2 linked regions of the Algoriphagus sp. Y33 genome follow. Each later gene encodes a partner of the first gene's protein in a complex. Links are inferred from orthologs where the notes say so. Each region holds a gene or a part of one and is shown on either strand. Other genes may lie near its edges.

What was found.
Region 2: the proteins of tsaE (region 1) and tsaD are in contact, whole or in part, in a crystal structure (PDB 6N9A), measured with the Thermotoga maritima proteins. The link is inferred for Algoriphagus sp. Y33 from one-to-one orthologs. Residues at the interface, in WP_004082108.1 of Thermotoga maritima: Leu37, Gly38, Lys46, Lys57, Val59, Lys60, Ser61, Thr63, Phe64, Thr65, Leu66, Met67, Val69, Pro71, Tyr82, Arg83, Leu84, Asp86, Asp88, Phe89, Asp93, Ile128, Asp130, Glu131, Arg134; in WP_004082750.1 of Thermotoga maritima: Cys10, Asp11, Arg49, His50, Leu82, Gly84, Gly135, Gly136, Glu154, Thr155, Leu156, Asp157, Asp158, Ser159, Glu162, Asp165, Lys166, Arg169, Leu170, Tyr175, Lys213, Thr214, Leu217, Tyr218, Gln221, Arg222, Asn324.

Annotation. Positions count from the first base shown.
Region 1 is NZ_CP061947.1:4,295,248-4,307,086, reverse strand. What follows is about bases 4,445-7,316. They hold tsaE (tRNA (adenosine(37)-N6)-threonylcarbamoyltransferase complex ATPase subunit type 1 TsaE), read left to right. Parts: upstream 4,445-5,600; coding sequence 5,601-6,032; downstream 6,033-7,316. Other genes in these bases: ID165_RS17230 (response regulator), read right to left, coding at 7,239-7,316; ID165_RS17235 (alanine dehydrogenase), read left to right, coding at 6,022-7,233; ID165_RS17245 (bifunctional response regulator/alkaline phosphatase family protein), read left to right, coding at 4,445-5,592. Outside these bases: lpxA (acyl-ACP--UDP-N-acetylglucosamine O-acyltransferase), read right to left, coding at 1-273; ID165_RS17260 (bifunctional UDP-3-O-[3-hydroxymyristoyl] N-acetylglucosamine deacetylase/3-hydroxyacyl-ACP dehydratase), read right to left, coding at 270-1,664; lpxD (UDP-3-O-(3-hydroxymyristoyl)glucosamine N-acyltransferase), read right to left, coding at 1,704-2,726; ID165_RS17250 (HD domain-containing protein), read right to left, coding at 2,744-3,976; more of ID165_RS17245, read left to right, coding at 4,036-4,444; more of ID165_RS17230, read right to left, coding at 7,317-7,712; ID165_RS17225 (ThiF family adenylyltransferase), read left to right, coding at 8,082-9,185; ID165_RS17220 (hypothetical protein), read left to right, coding at 9,175-9,882; ID165_RS17215 (7TM diverse intracellular signaling domain-containing protein), read left to right, coding at 9,879-11,839. UniProt on the Escherichia coli protein: Required for the formation of a threonylcarbamoyl group on adenosine at position 37 (t(6)A37) in tRNAs that read codons beginning with adenine.
Region 2 is NZ_CP061947.1:3,755,533-3,767,340, forward strand. The notes cover bases 5,923-8,763. They hold tsaD (tRNA (adenosine(37)-N6)-threonylcarbamoyltransferase complex transferase subunit TsaD), read right to left. Parts: upstream 7,930-8,763; coding sequence 6,916-7,929; downstream 5,923-6,915. Other genes in these bases: ID165_RS15065 (hypothetical protein), read right to left, coding at 5,923-6,483; smpB (SsrA-binding protein SmpB), read right to left, coding at 6,446-6,913; ID165_RS15080 (translocation/assembly module TamB domain-containing protein), read left to right, coding at 7,959-8,763. Outside these bases: ID165_RS15030 (glucosidase), read left to right, coding at 1-1,898; ID165_RS15035 (ribonuclease HII), read left to right, coding at 1,870-2,472; ID165_RS15040 (multidrug efflux SMR transporter), read left to right, coding at 2,564-2,893; ID165_RS15045 (DUF502 domain-containing protein), read right to left, coding at 3,122-3,847; ID165_RS15050 (DUF1328 domain-containing protein), read right to left, coding at 4,260-4,424; ID165_RS15055 (hypothetical protein), read right to left, coding at 4,679-5,113; ID165_RS15060 (HNH endonuclease), read right to left, coding at 5,170-5,682; more of ID165_RS15065, read right to left, coding at 5,686-5,922; more of ID165_RS15080, read left to right, coding at 8,764-11,808.

The sequences.
Region 1 (11,839 bases):
AGTGACACACTCTCTGATAGTAGTGTTGTCACCGATCATGACAGTAGAGTCTTCCCCTTGGAATTTTAGATCTTGAGGGATTCCTGCGATCACGGCACCTGGGAATATCTTGCAGTTTTTCCCAATACTGGCACCTGAAAAAATAGTCACGTTCGGGCCGATCCAGGTATTGTCACCTATAGTGACATTTTCACCGATCATGGTGAATGGATCAATGTGAACGTTTTTTCCAATTGTTGCTTTTGGGTCAATATGGGCTAAAGGACTGATCATGATTCTTTTCGGGTTATGCTTGCTGTCATTACGGCCTCACATACTAGCGTATTACCTACATAAGCTTCACCACGCATTTTTGCTATACCTCTTCTTATCGGGGCCAAAAGTTCACATTTAAAAATGAGAGTATCACCGGGAAGAACCATTTTTCTAAACTTACAGTTTTCAATTCCCAGAAAATATGTCCAGTAATTCTCCGGATCATCTACTGTACTCAATACCAATATGCCACCTGTTTGGGCCATAGCTTCAACCTGCAATACACCTGGCATCACTGGATTGGCAGGGAAATGCCCCATAAAAAATGGTTCATTGATCGTTACATTTTTTACTCCTGCTACTACAGTATTATCAAGATAGATGATTTTGTCAAGTAACTGGAACGGATACCTATGCGGCAATATATTGCTGATCTGATTGATATCCATTACCGGGGGAAGTTTGGGGTCGTAATATGGAATGTGCGAATTAGCAGACTTTTCCATAGCACGTTTTATTTTTTTTGCGAAAGCTACATTAGCGGCATGACCGGGCCTTGCTGCCATAATCTGGGCTTTCAGAGGACGGCCTACCAAGGCTAAGTCTCCGACAACATCCAACAACTTGTGCCTAGCTGGCTCATTGCGGTAGCGTAAGTCCACATTGTTTAAAATGCCTTCTTTTTTCACCTCGACCTTTGGCTTATTAAACATCTTGGCCAGATGAACCAATTCTTTTTCCTCTACTATTCTATCCACCACTACGATGGCGTTGTTCAGGTCTCCGCCTTTGATAAGGTTAGAATTGTAGAGCATTTCCAGCTCATGCAAAAAGCAAAAAGTACGGCAAGAAGCAATTTCCGATTTGAATTGGCCGATGTCAGTAATAGATGCATGCTGACTGCCTAATACGGGAGAATTGTAATCGACCATCACCGTCACACGGTAGTTGTCGGTAGGCAAAGCTACCATTTCTACCTCACGGGCAGAATCTTTATATTGAATGCTTTCTTGAACTTCATAGAATCTTCGAAGCGCATTTTGTTCTTCGAGACCTGCGTCTTCCAATACTTCTATAAACTGAATTGATGACCCATCCATAATAGGAGGCTCAGGTCCGTCCAGCTGAATGAGTACATTGTCGATTTCCAAACCTACCAAAGCAGCCAAGACATGCTCTACTGTATAGACCCTGGCTCCATTTTGCTCCAAGGTGGTTCCTCTGGATACATCTACCACCAAGTCGCAATCTGCATCTATAGTTGGTCTGCCTTCCAGGTCAATTCGCTGAAACTTATATCCGTGATTTGGGGGAGCGGGTAGAAATGTCATGTTTGAAATGACCCCGGTGTGTAGTCCCACTCCGGATAATTCCACCTGCTTTTTAATGGTGTGTTGTTTTACTTTCATCTGATTTTTGAACCGTTCAGCATGCTAAAGGCTGCAAATTTACTGCTTTTTTTCTAGTTCTTTTATGCGGTCTACTATCCCTTCGAGGTTTTTGAAGATGGAGTATGATTTCAGGAAGTTTTTCATGTCCATGCCGATGTATCCAAATAAAGTCGTTCCTGGCTTAGAGATAGATTTGCTTACTCCTGTATTTGCTCCGATTGTGGTATTGTCTGCGATTTTTATATGGCCTACAATGCCTGCTTTTCCAGCTATTACGCAGTTTTTTCCAATCACTGTAGAGCCTGAGATCCCCGTTTGGGAGGCTATTACTGTATTTTCGCCTATGACCACATTGTGAGCGATTTGGACCAGATTGTCTATTTTTGCCCCTCTTTTGATTATTGTTGAGCCCATGGTGGCACAATCAATCGTGCTATTTGCGCCCACGCTCACATTGTCTTCCAGTACCACGTTTCCGATTTGAGGTATAGCTTTGTATGAGCCATCTCCCTGGGGGGCAAATCCAAACCCATCAGAACCGATAACGGCTCCCGGATGAATTTCGCAATTGCTACCTATGATGCTGTCAGCACATATTTTGGCACCGGCATGAATTATCGTATTATCTCCTACCTGCACACGGTCTCCGATGTGCACATGACTATATAGCTTAACTGACTCTCCGATTCTGCAATTTTTTCCGATGTAAGAGAATGCGCCTCTAAAGGCCTGTTCCCCTATCTGGGAGCTAGGGTCAATGAAACTAGGCTCTTCGACTCCTACTGCGCTGTTTTTCATTAGCATAGCATAAGCCTCAAGCAATTTTGTGAAACCGGTATAAGCATCATCTACCCTGATTAAATTGGTTTTCAGGGTTTTGGTGGGGATAAAGTGGTGGGAGACAATTACTGCCGTAGCTTCTGTGTCATAGATGAAAGGAGTGTATTTTTCATTTGCCAAAAAACTTATACCTCCTTGGCTGCCATCTTGGATTTTGTCCAGCCGGGATACTTTTTGGCTTTCATCGCCTTCTACTTTTCCCTGTAGGATTGCAGCGATTTGTCCGAGGGTAAATTCCATAAACAATATAAACGGAGTTAATAATTTAAATTTAGGCTTTTGGCCTTACATACGTAATGCTTCTCCACGATTTTACTCATGACCTTTATGTTTGGCAGATCAGCTGCCTGAGCTACATCAATTACCTTTCCCTTTTTTGTCAAAATATTAATCCTGTCCTTAGCGAGGTAGCCATAGTTGCTCACTGCTCCATGGGAAAAGAAATAATCAAGATCTTCTGTAGGGATCTTAAGTTTTATAATGGTCTTCTCTTTTAACAGCGTGATTTCTTCAGCAGAAAAAGGTTCATTTGTTAAATTGATCTTATAAAGATTGCGGGTCAAAAACATCTGGGAAATATTCCTTAACACATAGTCTGGGTGATTTTTCCACAGTTTTACTGCTCCCCAAATGTCCAAATCGTCCATTTCAAGAAACAATCGTAAAAAGGCTGGATTAGTTCGGAAGTCCGCCAAAGATAAATTTTGGGTTAGAAAGAAATCGAATTCATCTGTGATCGTAAATCGAGTGCCCGACTGCCGTAGAAATCTCGCTCGCTGGATAAGCTTGATGAGCATTTTCTCAGCACTGACGGTAGTTTTGTGCAGGTATACCTGCCAATACATTAATCTGCGCGCACTCAGGAAATTCTCAATGGAGTAAATCCCCTTTTCTTCAATGACCACTTGATCATTTTTCACGTCCATCATCTTGATAATACGGTCTGCTCCGATAGTTCCTTCGGATACACCTGTAAAGAAACAATCGCGCTGTAGATAGTCTAGCCGGTCAATATCTAATTGACTGGATACTAGCTGATTGAAGAATTTTCGCTCATATTGATTCTTAAATATTCTTAAAGTAAGGCCTAATTTGCCACCAAACTCCTGATTCAGGAGTTCTATAGTCAGAAGAGAAAGTTCTTCATGGGGGATGCCTTTCAGCAAGCTATATTCTAAGGCATGTGAAAAAGGTCCGTGCCCGATGTCATGCAAAAGGATTGCAATTAGCGCAGCTTCATATTCCTCATCTGTGATCTCAGTGCCTTTTATTCGTAGATTGTCAAGTGTAATGCTCATCAAGTGCATTGCCCCTATGGCATGATGAAATCGGGTATGGAGAGCTCCGGGGTAGACAAAATCAGTCAGCCCCAGTTGCTTTATTCTTCGCAATCGTTGAAAATAAGGATGGTCGATAATCGTAAAAATCAACTCGCTTGGGATTGTGATAAATCCGTAAACAGGGTCGTTTAGTATCTTTTGGCTTTTCAAGGAGGCCTTTTTTGTTTGACTCAAAAGTAATTATAATTTTAAAAGAAACTGAATCTAAGATGTCTCAAAAATTCAATATACTCTGGGCAGACGATGAAATCGACCTGCTTAAACCTCATATTCTTTTTCTCGAGAAGAAAGGCTATGCTATAACCACGGTCAATTCTGGCGTGGACGCTATCGAAGAAGTTGAGCAAAAAAACTTTGACGTAATCTTTCTGGACGAAATGATGCCAGGAATGACAGGTCTCGAAACATTGCAGCAGATCAAGCAGATCAAGCCGCAAGTACCGGTAGTGATGATCACCAAAAGTGAGGAAGAGCATATTATGGACGATGCTATTGGTGGCAAGATTGCTGATTATTTGATCAAGCCGATCAACCCCAATCAGATTTTGCTTTCAGTAAAGAAACTCCTTCAAAACAAGCAATTGATCGATGAGCGAACTACTCAGAGTTACCAGCAGGACTTTATGAACATCAGTATGGCTTTCGGTGACGCTGAAGATCATCAGGATTGGGCCGATATTTATCGGAAGTTGACTTATTGGGAAATGCAGATCGATGATACTGAAAACAAAAACATGCTTCCCGTATTGGAGTCCCAGAAAATTGAAGCCAATGCCAATTTTTCCCGATTCATAAAAGACAACTACCTGGACTGGATGGAGGAAAAGAACCAGACAAAACCTCTACTTTCCCATCATGTGATGAAAAAGAAGGTTTTTCCACAACTCAAAGAGAAGAAGCCTCTTTTCTTCATAGTAATTGATAATTTCAGACTGGATCAATGGGAAGATATAGAGTCAATAATTGCTCCCTATTTTAATCTCAAGGATAAGGATACGTATTATAGCATCTTGCCTACTACCACAGCCTTCGCTAGAAATGCGCTTTTTAGCGGAATGATGCCTATGGATATGGCGAGATTCTATCCCCACTTCTGGGAGGATGAAGATTCAGATGAGGGGAAAAATAATTTTGAGGAAGAATGGCTTAAGATAAACTTGGAGAAAAACCGGCTATCTATCAAATCCAGTTATAACAAAATAATCCAAGCCCATCAGGGAAAAGCCGTTTTGGAGCAGTTCCATACTTTTCTTCAAAATGACCTGAATGTTTTGGTCTATAATTTTGTGGATATGGTTTCCCATGCAAGGACCGATATGAAAATGATTAGGGAATTGGCTCCAAATGAATCCGCCTACAGATCGCTGACCACCAGTTGGTTTGAGCATTCTTCCTTGTTTGAGTTACTCAAGAAAATCCATGACGCAGGAGCCGAAGTGATTATTACTACGGATCACGGCACTAAGCGGGTGAATAAGCCCTATAGAATCATCGGAGATAAAAATGTGACTACCAATCTAAGGTATAAGCAAGGGAAGAACCTGAATTTTGAGCAGGGTAAGGTGTTTGAAATCAAAAAACCTGAAGACGCAAAACTTCCAAGGCTAAATGTTTCTTCTACGTATGTTTTTGCAGTGGAGGACTATTTCTTTGCATACCCCAATAATTACAATTATTATGTGAACTTCTATAAGGACACTTTTCAGCACGGAGGTGTATCTTTGGAAGAAATGATCATTCCGATCGTTCATTTGTCACCAAAATAATTACGCAGTTGACCCAGTTCACATACGAGCTAGATGAAATTGAAAAGGCCGCAAACGCTTTAATAGAAGCTGCTGCTGACGAAAAGGTATGGGTGTTTCAAGGCGAAATGGGGGCGGGTAAAACCACTCTGATTAGGGCTTTGTCCAAAGCTTTTGCAATGACTGATCAAGTAAGCAGCCCCACTTTTGGGATCGTAAATCATTATGAAAATCTAGGTGGTGTAACTTTTTACCACTTTGATTTCTATCGAATGGATGATCCTACAGAAGCTTTGGATATCGGAATAGAAGAGTATTTTTATAGCGGAAATTATTGTTGGCTTGAATGGGCAGAGAAAATTGCCTCCTTTTTGCCGGAGAAGTTTTTCCTAATTCGGATCAGCAATGATTCCGAAACAAAACGAACCTTGAACCTACAACATATCCAAGATGCCAGCTGAAATTGATCAACTAACTGCTGTGGGGCTTATCCCACAAGAATCACCGGCTAGGGTTAGAAAGAAAGGCCAATCTTTGGTAATTGGCTTGCCTAAGGAAGCTTCTGCCCAAGAGAAGAGAGTAGTTATCACCCCCGAGTCCGTTGGTTTGCTTTCAAATAACGGCATTAGTGTAGTGGTGGAAGCAGGAGCCGGATTACAGTCTAAATTTTCAGACCAGGATTTTTCGGATGCGGGTGCAAAAGTCACAGATTCCAAGAAAGAGGTCTTTGAGTCAGAGGTAGTATTAAAAATTGACCCACCTACAGAGGAGGAGCTAAGTTATATGAGTACCGGAAGCTGTTTGATATCAGCATTACAGCTCGAACGACAAAGCCAGGAGTTTATCCAGACGCTGAACCTGAAGAAAATCACCTCGGTAGCATTTGAATACTTGGAAGATAAGGTGGGGGGAATGCCTGTAGTAAGGGCGATGTCCGAGATAGCCGGCAGTACGGTGATGCTTATTGCCGCTGAATACCTTTCCAGTGAAAATAATGGTAAGGGATTGATCATGGGAGGAGTCACGGGGGTACCGCCGACCCAGGTGGTGATTATAGGTGCAGGAACAGTGGCGGAATATGCAGCCAGAACTGCATTGGGATTAGGAGCCAACATTAAAGTTTTTGACAATCATATTTACAAATTGAGAAGACTTAAGCAGCTCCTAGGCCAGCAGATATACACTTCCACAATTGATAATTTCAGCTTGAACCAAGCACTTTCTGAAGCAGATGTGGTGATCGGGGCACTGCGTGCGGAAAAGGGAAGGAACAAAATTGTAGTGTCTGAGGAAATGGTGGCCAATATGATGCATGGGAGTATCATTATTGATGTAGCCATTGATCAAGGGGGGTGTATCGAGACAGGAAGAATGACATCACATGATGAACCGGTGTATCAGGTTCATGATATTACACATTATTGCGTGCCGAATATTGCTTCTCGCGTTGCCAGAACAGCTTCTTATTCCTTAAGCAATATTTTTACCCCTATTATTCTTCAAATGGCCGACTTGGGAGGTGCTGAAGAAATGATATTCAATTATAAATGGTTTTTGAGGGGGGTTTATACCTATCGGGGAAGCCTGACAAATGCCTATTTGGGAAGGAAATTTGGCATCAGTCACAAGGAACTACAGCTATTGCTTGCTGCTAGATATTGATAGGATTAGGAAAGTAGGTTTTGACGAAGTAGAAATTCCAGCTGATCATTGGATTTGATCAGTGCTTTGGTGAGCTTTTCGTTTTCCCTACGAAGTTGTAGGATCTCGTAAGCATTTTTGATGACGGTTCGTAGATAGTCTTCCTCCCAGGGTTTTGTTAGGTAGTGATAGACCTGGCCCTTATTTATTGCGTCAATGACAGCTTGGATATCCGTATATCCTGTAAGTAAAATTCTTATTGGGTTGGGATGGGTTGGAATTATGGATTCCAGAAATTCCACCCCGGATTCCTCAGGCATTCTTTGGTCAGTAACGATGATATCAACCTCTTCTTTTTCAAGGATAGCACGGCCCTCTTTGGCTGAGATTGCCAGGAAAATTTTATAATCTCTCCTGAAAGTTGCCTTAAATGCCTGAAGATTGTTCTCCTCATCATCTACGTAAAGGATTTTGATTTTTTCTTGAGGCTTGTCTTCCATGATGTAAAAGTCTAAAAAAAAACTTCAATTTTATACGATTTTTCGTTCATTTTCAAAATAGTCTTTTTTTCCTACAGTTGCATTAAGTCAAATAAAATTCTTGACAAAACCAATGAAAAGGATTCGATCCATTAATTTTGGGAAATTTGAAAATCCCCCTACAAGTTTCACCGCTCCCATGAGCATTTGACTTAGGGGAAATTTGTTGTAGTAAACCACTGAAATTCAGAGTAAAAAAAAGAAGGGTGGCTTAGTCGGTTGTTTGGTAGAAGGAAATAAAAGAAAAATATTCATTTATCATTAACTGATTTATTGCACTTTAGTGAATTATTATTCCTCCCATATCAAACCCCTACAAGTAAAATTTCGATGTCAAAACTAATGGGTACTTCAAAGAAAGAAGTGTATAAGCCGTTGATATTAAACACTTCAGATGAAGAGTTAAATAATGTCATACAAGAGCTGAAAGGAGACACTGCTTTACTTATTCATGATGAGATCAAGTCTCAGGTGGCTGATTTGATCAAACTCAGAAACCCGCAGAAAAAATACACACGGATTGAATTAGATGAGGCAGTTGAGGATTTCTTTGGCAATCAAGCTATTTCAGATATTGGGAATTGGGTGTATTATCCATGGCGCCATTGTCTCGTTCATTTACTTCCTGAGAAGGAGTTTGTTACTGTACGAACTGTTAGAAATAAATATGTCATCACGGAAGAGGAGCAAAAGGAATTGGCGGACAAGAAAATCGGGATAATAGGACTCTCGGTGGGACAGAGTGTGGCCTTAACTTTAGCGTTGGAAAGAGGGTGCGGGGAACTTCGGTTGGCTGATTTTGATGAGCTGGAACTTAGTAATCTAAACAGAGTTCGGACAGGGGTTCATAATTTGGGAATCAAGAAATCAGTAATTGCTGCCCGTGAAATCGCAGAGATAGATCCTTATCTGAATGTGGTGCTATATAATGAAGGTGTTCAGGATTATAATATTCATGATTTTTTTACTCAGGGAGGTGAACTGGATTTATTAATAGAGGAGTGTGACAGTTTGGATGTGAAAATCAAGAGCAGAATCAAAGCAAAAGAGCTTGGGATTCCGGTGTTGATGGACACCAGCGACAGAGGAATGATTGACGTAGAAAGATTTGATTTAGAGCCGGAGCGGCCGATACTTCATGGACTTCTTCGGCAGTTTGGAGAGGAATCGGGTCTTGTGTCTAAAATCCCCAATCAATACGCTGAGATTTTAATGGCTCTTTTGGATTTTAATCAACTGTCTACAGGAGCTCAGCAAAGTATTCATGAAATAGGGAAGACGATAACTTCTTGGCCACAGCTGGCTTCTTCCGTAATATTGGGAGGAGGGGCATGCGGGTATTTCTCCAGAATGATTCTTTTGGGGCAAGAAATCCGCTCCGATAGATATTATGTAGACTTAGAAAAGATCGCAAATTTTAGTCATGGAAGTTAGGGTAAGGGTAATAAGGGTCACGGAAGATATTGCGGCTACAGAGAAATATATAGCGGGGCATTTAAAGGTACTTGAATCCTATGGAGTTACTAAAGTAACCTCAGCGGATAGATCATGGGTAGATAATCCAAACACTTATTTGATTCTGTTTGAATCTATGGATGATTTTAGGGTTTTAGGGGGAGGCCGTGTTCAGTTAAGAAGTAAGGGATATCCTCTGCCCCTAGAAGATGCGATTTCGGAAGTGGATCCCGGCATCATAGAGTATATGAATCAATTTGGAGAATTGGAGGTGGCTGAGTATTGTGGTTTATGGAATAGTAGGGAGGTTGCAGGATACGGCATTGGAAGTATATATTTGGTAAAGGTTGGGGTAGCTATTGCATCTCAATTCAAACTTAAGAAGCTGTTGGCTCTATGCTCTCCTGCGACAGTACGAATATCAAAAAAAGTTGGCTATGAAGTGATAGAGACATTGGGAGATAATGGTACTTTTTATTACCCTAAAGAAGGGTTGATTGCTACTGTACTAGCCATTGAAGATGTTGATAATTTGCCCACTGCAGAAGAATCTGAGCGAGAGTTTATTTTTCAGCTTAGAAACAATGTGGTCCATCAAAAACTGGAAACAGGTCCAAAGGGAGAAATGATGGTGAGATTTGATTTAATAGTTAATAAGAATTCGGAGAACCAATGAGAATTAAGAAGTTAAATGTAATTGGTTTTCTTGTTGTTTTGATGATATTTTTTGGTATCTTCTTACCGCTATCTAGATATTTAGATATATTCGGCGACAATAATGTTTACCAGATTGATCGCTATTTTATTTTTGAAAGCGAAATTAATGAGAATTATGGATGGGGGGACGGGTTCCAAGAAATCGATGGGGAAAATACTGACATTATTGATCTTGGTGTACAGCATGACACAGTTTATATTGGATTGGATTTGAGTTCTGATCTAATGAGTCTGCCTGGTCAGTATTACCTTGAGATCAATAATCCTTCGTTTAGAAGTATAGAATTATACCGGGTCAATTTAGAAGGACTATTGGTTTTCTGCGACGTGGAGGGGATTGGTTTTTTGGACTCTAATGACTTTGGCAATCCGAACCCTACTTTTAAAATTACTAATTCAGAGCGTTGGCTACCCTATGTGATATTAAAGATAAATTCCTCAGAACCTATCCGTTTTACGGCGTTACTTTCTTCGGAAAGTGGTTTTGATTCAAGTTTTAATAAAAGGACTGTTTTTATAAATATATACATAGGTATAATGCTGGCCTTGTTTTTTTATAACCTATTCCTTTATTTTTCGGTCTTAGATGTTTTGTATTTGTTCTACAGCATGTATGTGCTGTTTATTGCATTAGCCCAGCTTTCACTTTCCGGACATTCTTATTGGTATTTTCTCTATCAGAACCCACTTCTTTACGAGATTAGTATTATAGGATTTACTTCAATAGCAAGTGTGTTTGCTATTCCCTTTGTCCGTAATTTTTTAAGCACAAAAGAGAGATTGCCTTTTTTTGACTTAATATTGAAGGCTATATGGGTTTCTTACATAGTTACCTTTCTATTAAGATTGTTTGGGATTGTTAGTTTGAGTTATCAGATCACTGATATTAATGGGTTTTTGGTGGTGATTACGTTTTTTTCGATTGCAATATTATTGGTTCGTAGAAAAATCCGTTCAGCCTCATATTTTCTGATTGCATGGAGTTTCTTTTTACTCGGCATAATTTTCTATATCCTGCAGACTCAAGGATACTTTAATCTAGGCTTTTATGCTAATCTACCGATGCTGATAGGAACAGCTTTGGAAGCTATTTTACTTTCTTTAGCCCTGGCGGATAAGATCAATATCCTAAAGAAAGAAAAGGAGATAGAACAGGCTGAGCGTCTAAAAGCCCTGGCTGAAAACGAGCAGCTGGTATTGGAACAAAATGCCATGCTGGAGCAAAAGGTAAGGATTCGGACGGATGAACTGGAAATGGCACTACGGAATCTCCAGAACACCCAGAGCCAGCTTGTAAATCAAGAAAAAATGGCTTCCCTCGGTCAGCTGACAGCTGGTATCGCCCATGAGATTAATAACCCGATCAACTTTGTGAGTTCCAATGTGATGCCATTGAAACGGGATATTAAGGATATTATGGAGGTGATAGCGTTTTATAGAGCCGCAGGTGAGAAAGAGTTTTCAGACGATTCGCGCAAGCAAGCAAAACAATTGGAAGAAGACTTAGAGCTTGACTACGTATTGGAAGAAGTGGAGCAACTGCTGAAAGGAATGGACGATGGAGCTAAGAGAACTGTTGAAATTGTAAAGGGACTCAGGTTGTTTTCTCGCGTCGATGAGCAAGACATGAAGAAAGTTGATCTTCATGACGGCTTAAACAGTACACTCATCTTACTGAATAGCACGATGTCTACCAAAATCAGGGTAGTAAGGGATTTTGAGGAGTTACCATTGGTGGAGTGTCTGGCCGGTAAGATCAATCAGGTATTTATGAACATTATAAATAATGCAGTTCATGCGTTGGCTGATCACATTGATTCTGTTGTTGATCCCAAGATTGAGCTGCGGACGAGAGCGTTGAAAGATTTGGTTACAGTTGAGATTATGGACAATGGGCCAGGCATGCCTGAGCATGT
Region 2 (11,808 bases), 540 kb from region 1 along the record:
ACAACATTGGCAATGAGAAAAAATTCCTCAAAGATGCAATCAATGACTTTGTAGTTCATGGTGATTCCAGTCATCTCAATCCTGCCAACAAAGGCACGAAAGCCGCCGCAATCTATGAAATCACTATCCCAGCAGGTGAAAGCAGACAGGTAAAACTCCGAATGCAGCATCAAGTAGAAGATGACACACTTGAAATCTGTGACACCTGTCTGGAGCAACGCAAAAAGGAAGCAGATGAATTCTATGCCAATATCCAGGAAAGAGTCACCGATGCGGATTTAGAGAATATACAGCGTCAGGCTTATGCAGGTATGATGTGGTCCAAGCAATTTTATTATTATGATGTGGAACGATGGCTGGAGGGTGACCCAGGTCGATACAAACCTCCCGTAGAGCGAAAAAAAGGGAGAAACAGCAATTGGAGACACTTGCAGAATTATGATATTATCTCCATGCCTGATAAGTGGGAATACCCTTGGTATGCGGCATGGGATTTGGCGTTTCATGCCATCCCAATTGCAAGGATAGATCCTGAGTTCGCCAAGAATCAACTTCTCGTCTTACTAAACGAATGGTATATGCATCCCAATGGTCAGATTCCGGCCTACGAGTGGAATTTTTCCGATGTGAACCCCCCTGTTCACGCGTATGCTGTTCAGCGAATTTACCAGATTGACAAAAAAGCCAATAACGGTGTAGGTGATCATGAATTTCTCGAGCGTGCTCTTCATAAATTGATGATCAACTTTACCTGGTGGGTGAATCAGAAAGATAGTGATGGCAAAAACATCTTTGAAGGAGGTTTTCTGGGACTGGATAATATTTCGGTATTTGACAGAAGCCATGCACAGAAATACCACGGCAAATTAGAGCAGGCCGATGCTACCTCATGGATGGCTATGTTCTCTCTGAATCTCCTGAGAATTTCCCTGGATTTGTGCGAATTCAATACCGTCTATCAATTCACTGCCACTAAGTTTCTGGAGCACTTCCTATACATCGCAGGTGCCATGAGCAATATCTCCGAAGAACATATTTCTCTGTGGGATGATGAGGACAATTTCTTCTACGATGTTTTTCATATTCCGGGCAAAGAATCCAGCAAAATGAAGGTGCGTTCTATTGTCGGTTTGATTCCACTTTTTGCCGTGGAACCAATTCGGGAAGATCTTTTTGCAAATCTCCCGGAGTTTAAGAAACGATTGGATTTTTTCCTTCGGGAAAAGCCAAAGTTGGCCGCACTTGTATCTAGCTGGATCCAGCCTGGCTACGACAAACGCAGATTATTTTCTCTTTTGAGAGGGCACAGAATGAAAAGCGTGCTGCAAAAAATGTTGGATTCGGACGAATTCTTAAGTGATTATGGAATCAGATCGCTTTCCAAATATCACGAGAAAAACCCTTATTCCATGAAAATCGGGGAGGAAATACTATCCGTGAAATACACGCCTGGGGAATCCGACACGGTGATGTTTGGAGGAAATTCCAACTGGCGGGGGCCAATTTGGTTTCCCATAAATTTCCTGCTCATCGAATCCTTAAAGAAATTTGACTTTTACTATGGAGGGGATTTCTCCATCGAGTATCCTACAGGTTCGGGCAAATACATGACGATGGATATCATCGCCAAAGAACTCTCACTACGATGCATGCGGATATTCATGAAAGACGAAAATGGTAACAGACCTGTGTACGGAGCCAGTCATAAAAAATATCAGGAAGACCCGCACTTCAAAGATTACATTCTCTTCTATGAGTATTTTCATGGAGACAGCGGCGCAGGCTTGGGTGCATCCCACCAGACAGGTTGGACAGGATTAGTAGCAGAGATGATTCACAAGTTTTATAAAATCAGAGAAGACAAGGATCATGATTCTAAAACCCTTTTTAGAAGCTAATAGAATAGAAGCCGGATGTGACGAAGTTGGGCGAGGCTGTCTGGCTGGCCCAGTAGTCGCGGCGGCAGTGATTTTACCCACCGACTATGCCAACCCCTGGATCAATGACTCAAAGAAGCTGCGCAAAAAACAACGGGAAGAGCTGATCGAAGAGATCAAAGACAAAGCCTTAGCTTGGCAAATCGCTGAAGCGAGTGTGGTGGAAATAGACAAGATCAACATTCTGAATGCTTCCTTTCTTGCAATGACCCGGGCGGTACAAGGTCTAGGCGTATTACCTGAACATCTATTGATCGATGGCAACCGGTGGAAATCCCAGTTAACGATCCCACATACCTGCGTGATCAAAGGCGATGGAAAATATTTCAGTATCGCAGCAGCTTCGATTTTGGCAAAAGTTCACCGGGACAAATTCATGGAAAAGCTGGCAGAAGAATACCCACATTACGCATGGGAACGCAATGCCGGCTATCCTACCAAAGCTCATAGGTCAGGAATTGAAGAATATGGAGACTGCATCTGGCACAGAAAGAGTTTTCGACTGTTGAGGGAGCAGACTAAATTAGCCTTGTGATTGAATATTAAATCTCTTTCATGATAAATAACATCATTACGGACTTCGTGAAGATTTTGTTGTCTCCGTGGTTTAATACGATATTAACTCTATGAACTGGATATTATTGATCATCGGTGGATTATTTGAAGTAGGATTCGCATCATGTCTAGGCAAGGCAAAGCATGCCACAGGAACGGCAGTGTATGGCTGGTATACCGGCTTTATCATTTGTCTGGCTATAAGCATGCTTCTACTGATCAAAGCTACTCAAACTCTCCCCATTGGAACTGCTTATGCAGTCTGGACGGGAATAGGCGCGGTAGGTACAGCCTTGGTGGGTATTTTCGTATTTAGAGAGTCAGCGGAATTCTGGCGGTTGTTTTTTATGGCCACATTGATTGGATCCATAATCGGGTTGAAATTTGTATCATCCCATTAAGCACTTTTTACTTTTACCTAAAATCAAAGTGACTCTAACTACTCGTAAGGATAGTCTCTTTGCATTCAAGCCTTATTTCCTATCTCCGATAGTCTTGTAAGAAACAAGAAAAAAATTATGGTTGAGCCTCACTATCAGGTGTGAATATTCTAATTAGCCCCAGCTTATGGAAAAGCAGGATAAGACTTCTCTTGCATGTAATAACAGTACATGCTATCGGAAAAATTTCTAGCTGGAAAGGGGGCGCATTCCATCCATATTATCATCCACTAGTTTACTTTTTTCTATTTCCTGTAGACTGCCATCAGCACGAATATCCGAAAGATCCAATCCCGCCAGTATCCCGGCGGTGCCTGTACCCATCCCCATTACTGTCCGCATGGCATCCTGCGTACTTACACTCAAAAATGTTATTAGCTCTTTCGGTACATGGTAAATATTTCCATTTGTGGGGTTTGGAGCGGTAGGTACAAAAACGGTGTAGAGTTTTTCACCAATTTGATCTGTAATAAAACCTGTCATCATGGTTCCTGATCTAAATGGATCCAAAAGCACAACTTCAGAAAAAGGAAGTTTTTTCAAACCTACAAACTGATATACTGTCTGGTGAATTAAATTATAAAGTGGAATTCTGGTAAGGTATTTCTTCTCAAAACTTTTGAAATAAACTTTTCCTACTTTATTACGAACGAGTAGGCCTATCAAGAAAATAAATGTACAGAAGATAGCTAGTGAAAGCAGATTGATCAACCAATGGGGGTCATCAGCACCCGGATCCAAAGCTGCGCTTAGGGGAGCTACAATTCCAAAAATAAAATTGAATACAATTGAAAGAAGGATTAAAATTATGGTAAGTGGAAGCAGAATTAAAAAACCCTGCAACAAGCTGTCTAAAATTAAACCTCGTTTAGAATTATACTGTCTTTCAACTGTGGGAAAAGGCTCTTTATTCATGGGGAGACTGGAGATATTTTTTAAAGTCTAGTTTTTAACCCGCATCATGCATTAGCATTTCTATTGCGACCATAATTGCTTCAAAATCAGTCACTGCGTTGCAGTTTTCGACTTCACCATAGCGGTGCTATGCCTCAGTCTCCAAACAGCCTGATTTTATTGCAATTAATGGTCTCTTAACGAAACCTAATGCAAAATCTGGGTTCAACCACAGTGGACAGGGAGGGTTTCAAGGAAAATACAGTCTGAAAATAATTTCCGACAAAGTTCAAATTTTTCAAAAGAGTAGCCTGCCTAGCCGAGACCGGAAACCCTAATTCACGAAAACTTTTTCTGAAAGTCGCACAGATCCTATTCATTAGAACTGTGCGACTAACGTGACTGTTGATCGCCTGTATGCTATCCTACTAAATCATGTTCTCTTTAAGAGATGCATTACCAGCGAGATCACTAGCAAAACCAAGAAAATGTAGAAGATGATTTGGGCAATAGAAGCTGCCCCGGCAGCTATTCCTCCAAAGCCCAAAACCGCGGCAATAAGTGCGATTACTAAGAAAATTAAAATCCAGCGTAACATAATTAAATTGGTTGATGGTTCGGTAACTAGTCCTAAAAAACCATACCAACCTCCCACAATGTGCCTATCCCCCTTTTTGGTACAACCATCGTGGCATGAAAGAATTACCTTGGGGAATGTCAACCCCAAAACCAGCAATAAAATTAAGCGCGATTTCATTCTCACGCACAGCCGGTTACATCTCAACTGGCAAAAAATAAGCCATCAGTTGAGCCTGACAGCTAATTTTCTATTGGTGATTGATTGCTACTTTTCTATTTAATCCTTTTGAAAACCAACTTGCCGGCTCCAGGCTTATCACTGATTGGCTCCAGCACCATGCGATCATCATCAAACTGAACAATTTTGGCTTGTCTGGTTTCTGCTCCCGCATGAATAGTCACTATATTATCACTGCTGATTTCTATTTTGGCCTTCTTCTGTACTACTTCCTGCCTCACATAATCTGTAAATCTCAGACTGTCTCCGGGAATAAAATTATACACGGTATTTTCAAGCCGGTTTTGGATTTTATATTCCAGTCCCTCACGCATGGCTGAATTTGAATTCTGGTACTGGGGAGAATTCCTCAACTGATCCATCGCGTCAAAGTGTACCAGTTGCCAAGAGCCTAATAGTTGCTGAAAACTGATTTGACTGGTTTGAAGAACAAACACAAATAAAAGAGAAGGGATAATGGAAAGAATCATACACAGGTTCAGGCAATTATTTTGCCGGAAAAGATAAATGTTAATCTTGGGAGCCTTCAGCCCTGAAGCATCTTGGAATTCAAAAACGGCAGCCATTCTTCTGCCTGCTTTTCGGCATATTCTGACAAAAAATAGGCTAAAGATGGCTTAAAAGGTTTAGTCTTTATAGTAAGCCCAACTTGCTCCGGACTTTTATCACCCTTCAGTACATTGCACCTATGACAGGCTGTGGTCAAATTGGTCCAGCTGGATTTTCCACCCTTGGACCGCGGTACCACATGATCTATGGTCAACTGTCTCTTGCTTCCACAATACTGACATTCACCATGATCTCTTCTAAAAAGATTTATCCGGTTGAGAAGTACTCCACGATAGGGAATGTTTTTATAATGATTCAGGCAGATCACAGCAGGATATTCAAAGCTGCGGCTGACAGTACGTATCTGAAGTAAATCATACACAGACAAGCAATTTGCCTTTTCCATTAAAAGTAGGACGATGGCTTTTTGTGGCGAAACTACCGCCACGGGAGAATGATCCATATTCAACACCAATACCCGCTTTTCCATAGTTTAACTTATAATCATTCGGGTTTCCAATTCTACCTGTTTATCCCTACTACTCCGTAGGAAGGCTTCCCATTCACTCAAATCCGTCACTTTAATTCTATTATCCATCCAAAATACTTCATCAGCTCCAAGATACAAGGCATAGTTGACCTGCTTCCTTTCCAGTTCCCTGAAAATAAATAAATCACCCGGCAATATGAGCTCGGGTTCAATTTTTCTGCCCGGAATTTCGCCTGACTTCCAAGAATAGCCCGCTATACCAAAAATCAATTCAAAACCTTGCCGCCCGTCCAATCCCACTATACTTCTCCCTCCTGCCTGAAAAGGTGCATTGACATAGTTGATTGCAATATCGATCAGCTCCTTCCTGTCGGCTCTCAGCGCATGACTACGGACAGCCCCTGTGAATCCTATGTTATCCTGCCAATTAAAAAGCTCCAAATCAGAGAAGTGGAGCCTGCTTCCCGGAAGCAAATATAGATTTGTCCCAAGGTATTCTATGGCAGCTATAGGACTGGTGACAATCTGAAAGTCCGTGTTGAGGTATTTGTAATAGTCAGTTTGGGGAATTTCCTTGAGTGCACGGCCGGCAATCCAACCTTGCAGTCCTGTATCTTCGTGCAGTATTTTGAACCATTGCCGGTCGGGCGTCATAGCTGTAGTCTGATAACACTCTCCAAAAAGTAACTGTGTGACCTGTGCAGAATCAAAAGTAGGTCTGCGGTAAAGTGGAAGGATAGTTTGTCTACATATCCCAAAAGCATCAATCAAAGGCCATTCGCCGGATTTCTCTTTTTGCATCTTTTTCCTTCAGATCCTGTCTTTTATCGTGTGATTTCTTGCCCCGGCCTAGCGCTATCTCCATTTTTGCCATCCCCCGGTCATTGATAAATATACGAACAGGAATGATAGTCAGCCCTTTTTCCTGAGACTTAGTTTCCAATTTTTCGAGTTCCTTCTTGCTCATCAATAACTTTCTATCGCGAATTGCGACATGATTATAACTCGCTGCCATGGAATATGGGGCGATATGCATCTGTCGCACGTATAGTTGTCCGTCCAAAAAAATGCAGAACGCTTCAGTCAGTGATACTTTTGCTTCACGGATGGACTTGATCTCAGTTCCTTTTAGCACCATTCCTGCTACATAAGTATCTACAAATTCAAACTGAAAACTTGCCTTTCTGTTTTTTATGTTGATGACTTTGTCAAACTTATTATCCTTAGCCATGCTTAGATTTTCATTTTTGCGAGAGGAGTGACATCCATGGATGAGAATTCTCCTTTCAGGTATTTATAATGTGCTGCCATGGCGATCATGGCTGCGTTGTCTGTGCAGTACTCGAATTTTGGAATGTACAGATTCCATCCTTTCTGAGCTGCCAGTTCAGAAAGGGTATCCCTTAATCCTGAGTTGGCCGATACACCTCCCGCAATTGCAATTTCCTTCACACCATACTCCTTTACTGCGGCTTTCAGCTTGATCAAAAGCATCTCCACAAGAGAATACTGAATGCTTGCGCAAAGATCCGCCAGGTTCTCTTCAATAAATTTCGGATTCCCCTTCAGCTCGTCTCTAAGGAAATACAGAACCGCAGTTTTTATCCCGCTAAAGGAATAATTCAATCCGGGCATCCGGGTAATCGGAAATTGGAATGCTTTCGGATCACCATCTTTGGCATATTTGTCAATAAGCGGACCTCCAGGGTATGGTAAACCCAGCAGTTTTGCAGTTTTATCAAAAGCCTCACCTACGGCATCGTCCTGGGTCTCTCCTATCACTTTCATTTCCAAATAATCCTGAACCAAGACCAACTGTGTGTGTCCCCCGCTCACAGTCAGGCAAATAAATGGAAACTTCGGTTTCGGATCTTCTATGAAGTGTGCCAAAATATGCGCATTCATATGATTCACCTCAATCAATGGAATGTTTCTCGCAAATGCAAATGCCTTGGCAAAGCTTACACCTACCAGAAGAGACCCCATTAATCCGGGGCCCCGCGTGAAAGCTACTGCCGAAAGCCGGTCTTTGGAAATCCCCGATGACAAAATAGCCTCCTGCACCACTGGGATGAGATTTTCCTGATGTGCCCGGGATGCAAGCTCAGGAACTACCCCTCCATATTTTTCGTGAACAGATTGCGTGGCGACAATATTATTAAGTACTTTGCCGTCAGCTATAACAGCCGCAGAGGTCTCGTCACACGAGGATTCAATTGCTAGAATAAAGATATCGTTGGTACCCATTGGAAAAGAACGCGAAAGTTACGGATTTTTTGCACAAAGCGTTTCGGGTGTTGCTATGGATCGTCTTTTCATTGGTGATGTTTTTTATAGTGGTGGCTCTGAGTCTCCAGATCACCTGGGTGCAAAATAAGGTAATCAACACTGTAACAAGTATTCTCAATAACAATTCATCTTTTCATACAGATATTGGAAAGATCAAACTTACGTGGTGGGATGCCTTGGAATTAGACAATGTCATCATCCGGGATCATCGGGACAGCCTAATGATTGGGGCGAAAAAAATACATGCTGATTTTGAATTGCTCTCTTTATTCCCTCCCGGAGTCACCACCATAAACGCCGTGCGGATGGAGAATGCGAAGCTCCATATGCTCACTCATGAGGGTGATTCGGCCATGAATATCAATATGTGGGTAGAGGAATTGGCCAATATGTTCAGCACGAAAAGTAAGAGCAACAAACCCACTCAGTTTCGGATTAACTCGGTGGAATTGAGAAATTCCGAGATCTTTATCGTCAATGAGATCACAGACGCAATCACCAAAGGACTGAATTATAATAAGCTTCGTTTTTCAAATATTACTTTGAATGCCTCTGACTTTTATCTGGAAGGTTCTGAGATCGGGGCTGATGTAGAAATGCTAACAGGGACAGAACTGACTTCAGGGTTTGAGATCATGGAGCTCAAAACTGATATGACCTATGCCCGTGAATTTATGGAATTTGACAAGCTAAGTCTGAAATCTGCCAACAGTCATATCAAAAATTTTCTGCGGTTTGAATATGCCACTCCTGCTGCGTTTTCCAATTTCGTGGAAGAAGTAGTAATCATTACCAATTTAACCGAAACCAAGCTTGACTTGGGAGATCTTAAGCTTTTCGCACCTTCTCTTCCGGATATTGACGATGAAATCTATCTATCGGGAAAAGTAGCAGGTCCTGTATCGGATATGCGTTCGGAGGAGCTTCTGATAAGACTTGGAGAAAAAACGGCAATCTTCGGAGCTTTTAGGCTGGATGGTTTGCCCGATATCAATGAAACGTACATTAATCTCTCTCTTAAAAACTCGACCATTTTTGCGAATGATCTAGCCCCTTATTTACCAAGCAATATTTCCAAGGAAATCAACAAATTCAACACCGTCCGTCTAACTGCTGATTTCGCAGGCTATTTGCACAGATTTGATACCAATGGAGAATTCAAAACATCCATTGGAGACATTAGTGGCAGAGTGAGTTTTGACCTTGTAGATGGGTTACCTACTACAGTTTCCAACTTAACCACAACTAATCTTGACTTGGGAATTATAGCTGAAAGAAGGGAATTATTACAAAAAATAAGCTTAAAAGGCCGCGTAAATACAACAGGAAACTCTATTGACAACCTACTGATCGATGTAAATGCGGACGTCTCAAGATTTGGCTTAAAAAACTACGTCTACACCGGCATCAAAACTGACGCAACCTATGGACGGGATCTTTTCAAAGGGAATATTAGAGTAAATGACCCGAATTTTAAAATCAATGCAAATGGAGAATTAAACCTTCGTGAAGCTACTGATTCCGTGCGAATGAGCCTGCAAATTGATACTGCATTTCTGGACCGGATGAATTTCACGGATAAGGCCACCTTCCTCAGCGGAAATCTGGATATTGACGTCAAAGGAATCGAACTGGATGACATTCAGGGAATAGCCAGATTCCGAAACATCAAAGTGGGCTATGAAGACAGATTTTTGGAGCTGGGGGATTTTAATTTTCAATCTCTTTTTGCCGGGGGCACGCGCACCATGTCTATTAATTCCGACTACCTGGTCGCCGCCGCTTCAGGACAGTTTAACCTCCAGCAAATGGGAAGAGATCTGAATATTCTAACCAAACAGTATATCGCAATTATCCTAAATGAAGAACAGCCTATAGCAGATCTTGAAAGAAATTTCTCGGAAATCTACAATCTCGACCTCAACCTTCGGCTGATCAACATCAATCCGATTGTCCAACTTTTAGAGCCGGATCTCAGCCTTTCAAAAAACATGGTTTTGGAAGGTGCATTCTATCAAACGCAGGAAAACACCGTATTTAACTTTTTCACAAGTATTGACACACTGAAATTCCAGGGTAATTCAGCTCAAAACATCAATATTGACTTCAACACCTCCAAACTCATCAACAGTCCGGATATATTAGCTTCCTTCTACGTATATTCCAAAACGCAGGAAATCGGCAAATCACTTCAGTTTACCAACTTTGGATTTGAGGCAATATGGGACAAGGACGATATGAATATTGACTTTAGCCTAGATCAGGACTCTACCCAAAGTTCAGCTAGAATCAATGCTACGGCTCGTTTTGCCCCCCAAAACACGCAACTTGTCTTTGAGCCTTCATCGCTGAAACTTCTGGATAGAGAATGGAAATTTGATTCGCTGAACCTGATCACAATTACTCCTGGGTCGATACAGGTGGACGGTCTTAAGCTTTTCAACGAGAATCAATCCATCTCACTTCAGGGAAATGCCGGTAACCAGCCCGAGGATCAACTGAACCTGACTGTAAACGACGTAAATGTAGACCTGCTTAATACGCTTTTCCCCCAAAACTTTGACGGCACAGCAAATGGCTTGATCTCCTTTGATCATCTGCTTGACCAAACTCTGATGCGTGGTGATTTCAACCTAAGTAAGGTCTCCATAAATCAGTTCCCAATCGGGGATATGAATCTGAAGGCAAATTTGGACTCTACACAATTGCAAGTATCTCTGATCAATGTCATTGAGGGCAAAGAAACTATCAATCTAGGCGGTTACATACTTAACGAAAATCAGGAGATTCATATGGATGCCGCACTGAGCGATGCTAGCTTGGTGATTCTAGAGCCTTTTTTGTCTAATTACGTGTCAAATATGGGCGGTACTGTTTCAGGAAAAATGGATTTGGGCGGCACAATGGCTGAACCTAAAGTAGAGGGAACAGGAAGATTAAACAATGGAAAGCTTACTGTAAACTACCTCAAAACGACCTATTTACTCAATGGAGACATTCTCTTTAGGCCCACTCAAGTCAGTTTTCAGCAGATGGAACTCAAAGATCTCTTTGGGAATACTGCGACTGTCACCGGCGGAATAACTCATCAGGGATTTGAAAACATCCGATTGGATATCAAAGCCAACATGGCCAATCTTCAGGTTATGAACACCACGGACAAGGATAATGAGACGTTTTATGGGACTGCCTTTGTCACAGGAACGGCAGAAGTGGTAGGTACCCCTACCAATATGGATATCAACGCCCGGGCTACCAGTCAACCCAACACCAGAATTTATATTCCCCTGAGCAGTGACAACACCCAAGCTCAGGAGGATTTCATTCATATGATCAACATCCAAGACACCGTAAGAATCAAACAAATTGCCGAGGAGGTAAATAGGCTGGAAATTAAGAATGTGCGAATGAATTTCGTCCTTGACATCACCCCTGATGCTTATGCTGAAATCATTATTGACCCACGGACTGAGGAAGGAATCACAGGAAGAGGTCGTGGCGTATTGACCATGAATGTGGATACTCAAGGAAATTTTACACTAGACGGCACCTACGAAATCACGGAGGGAAAGTATAACTTCTCCCTCTATAACGTGGTAAAAAAGCAATTCAGCATAAAGCCCGGTGGTAGAATTACGTGGTATGGAGATCCCTATGCAGGAGTAATGGACATTTCGGCTGAATACACCGAAAGTGTATCCCTACAGCCGCTGTTGGTGAATACGGTAACCGCAGACAACCAAAGTACAAATGCCAGCCGAAGATACCCTGTCAAAGTATTGCTGAATCTGGATGGTCAATTGCTTTCCCCAGAAATTAATTTTGGTTTTGACTTCA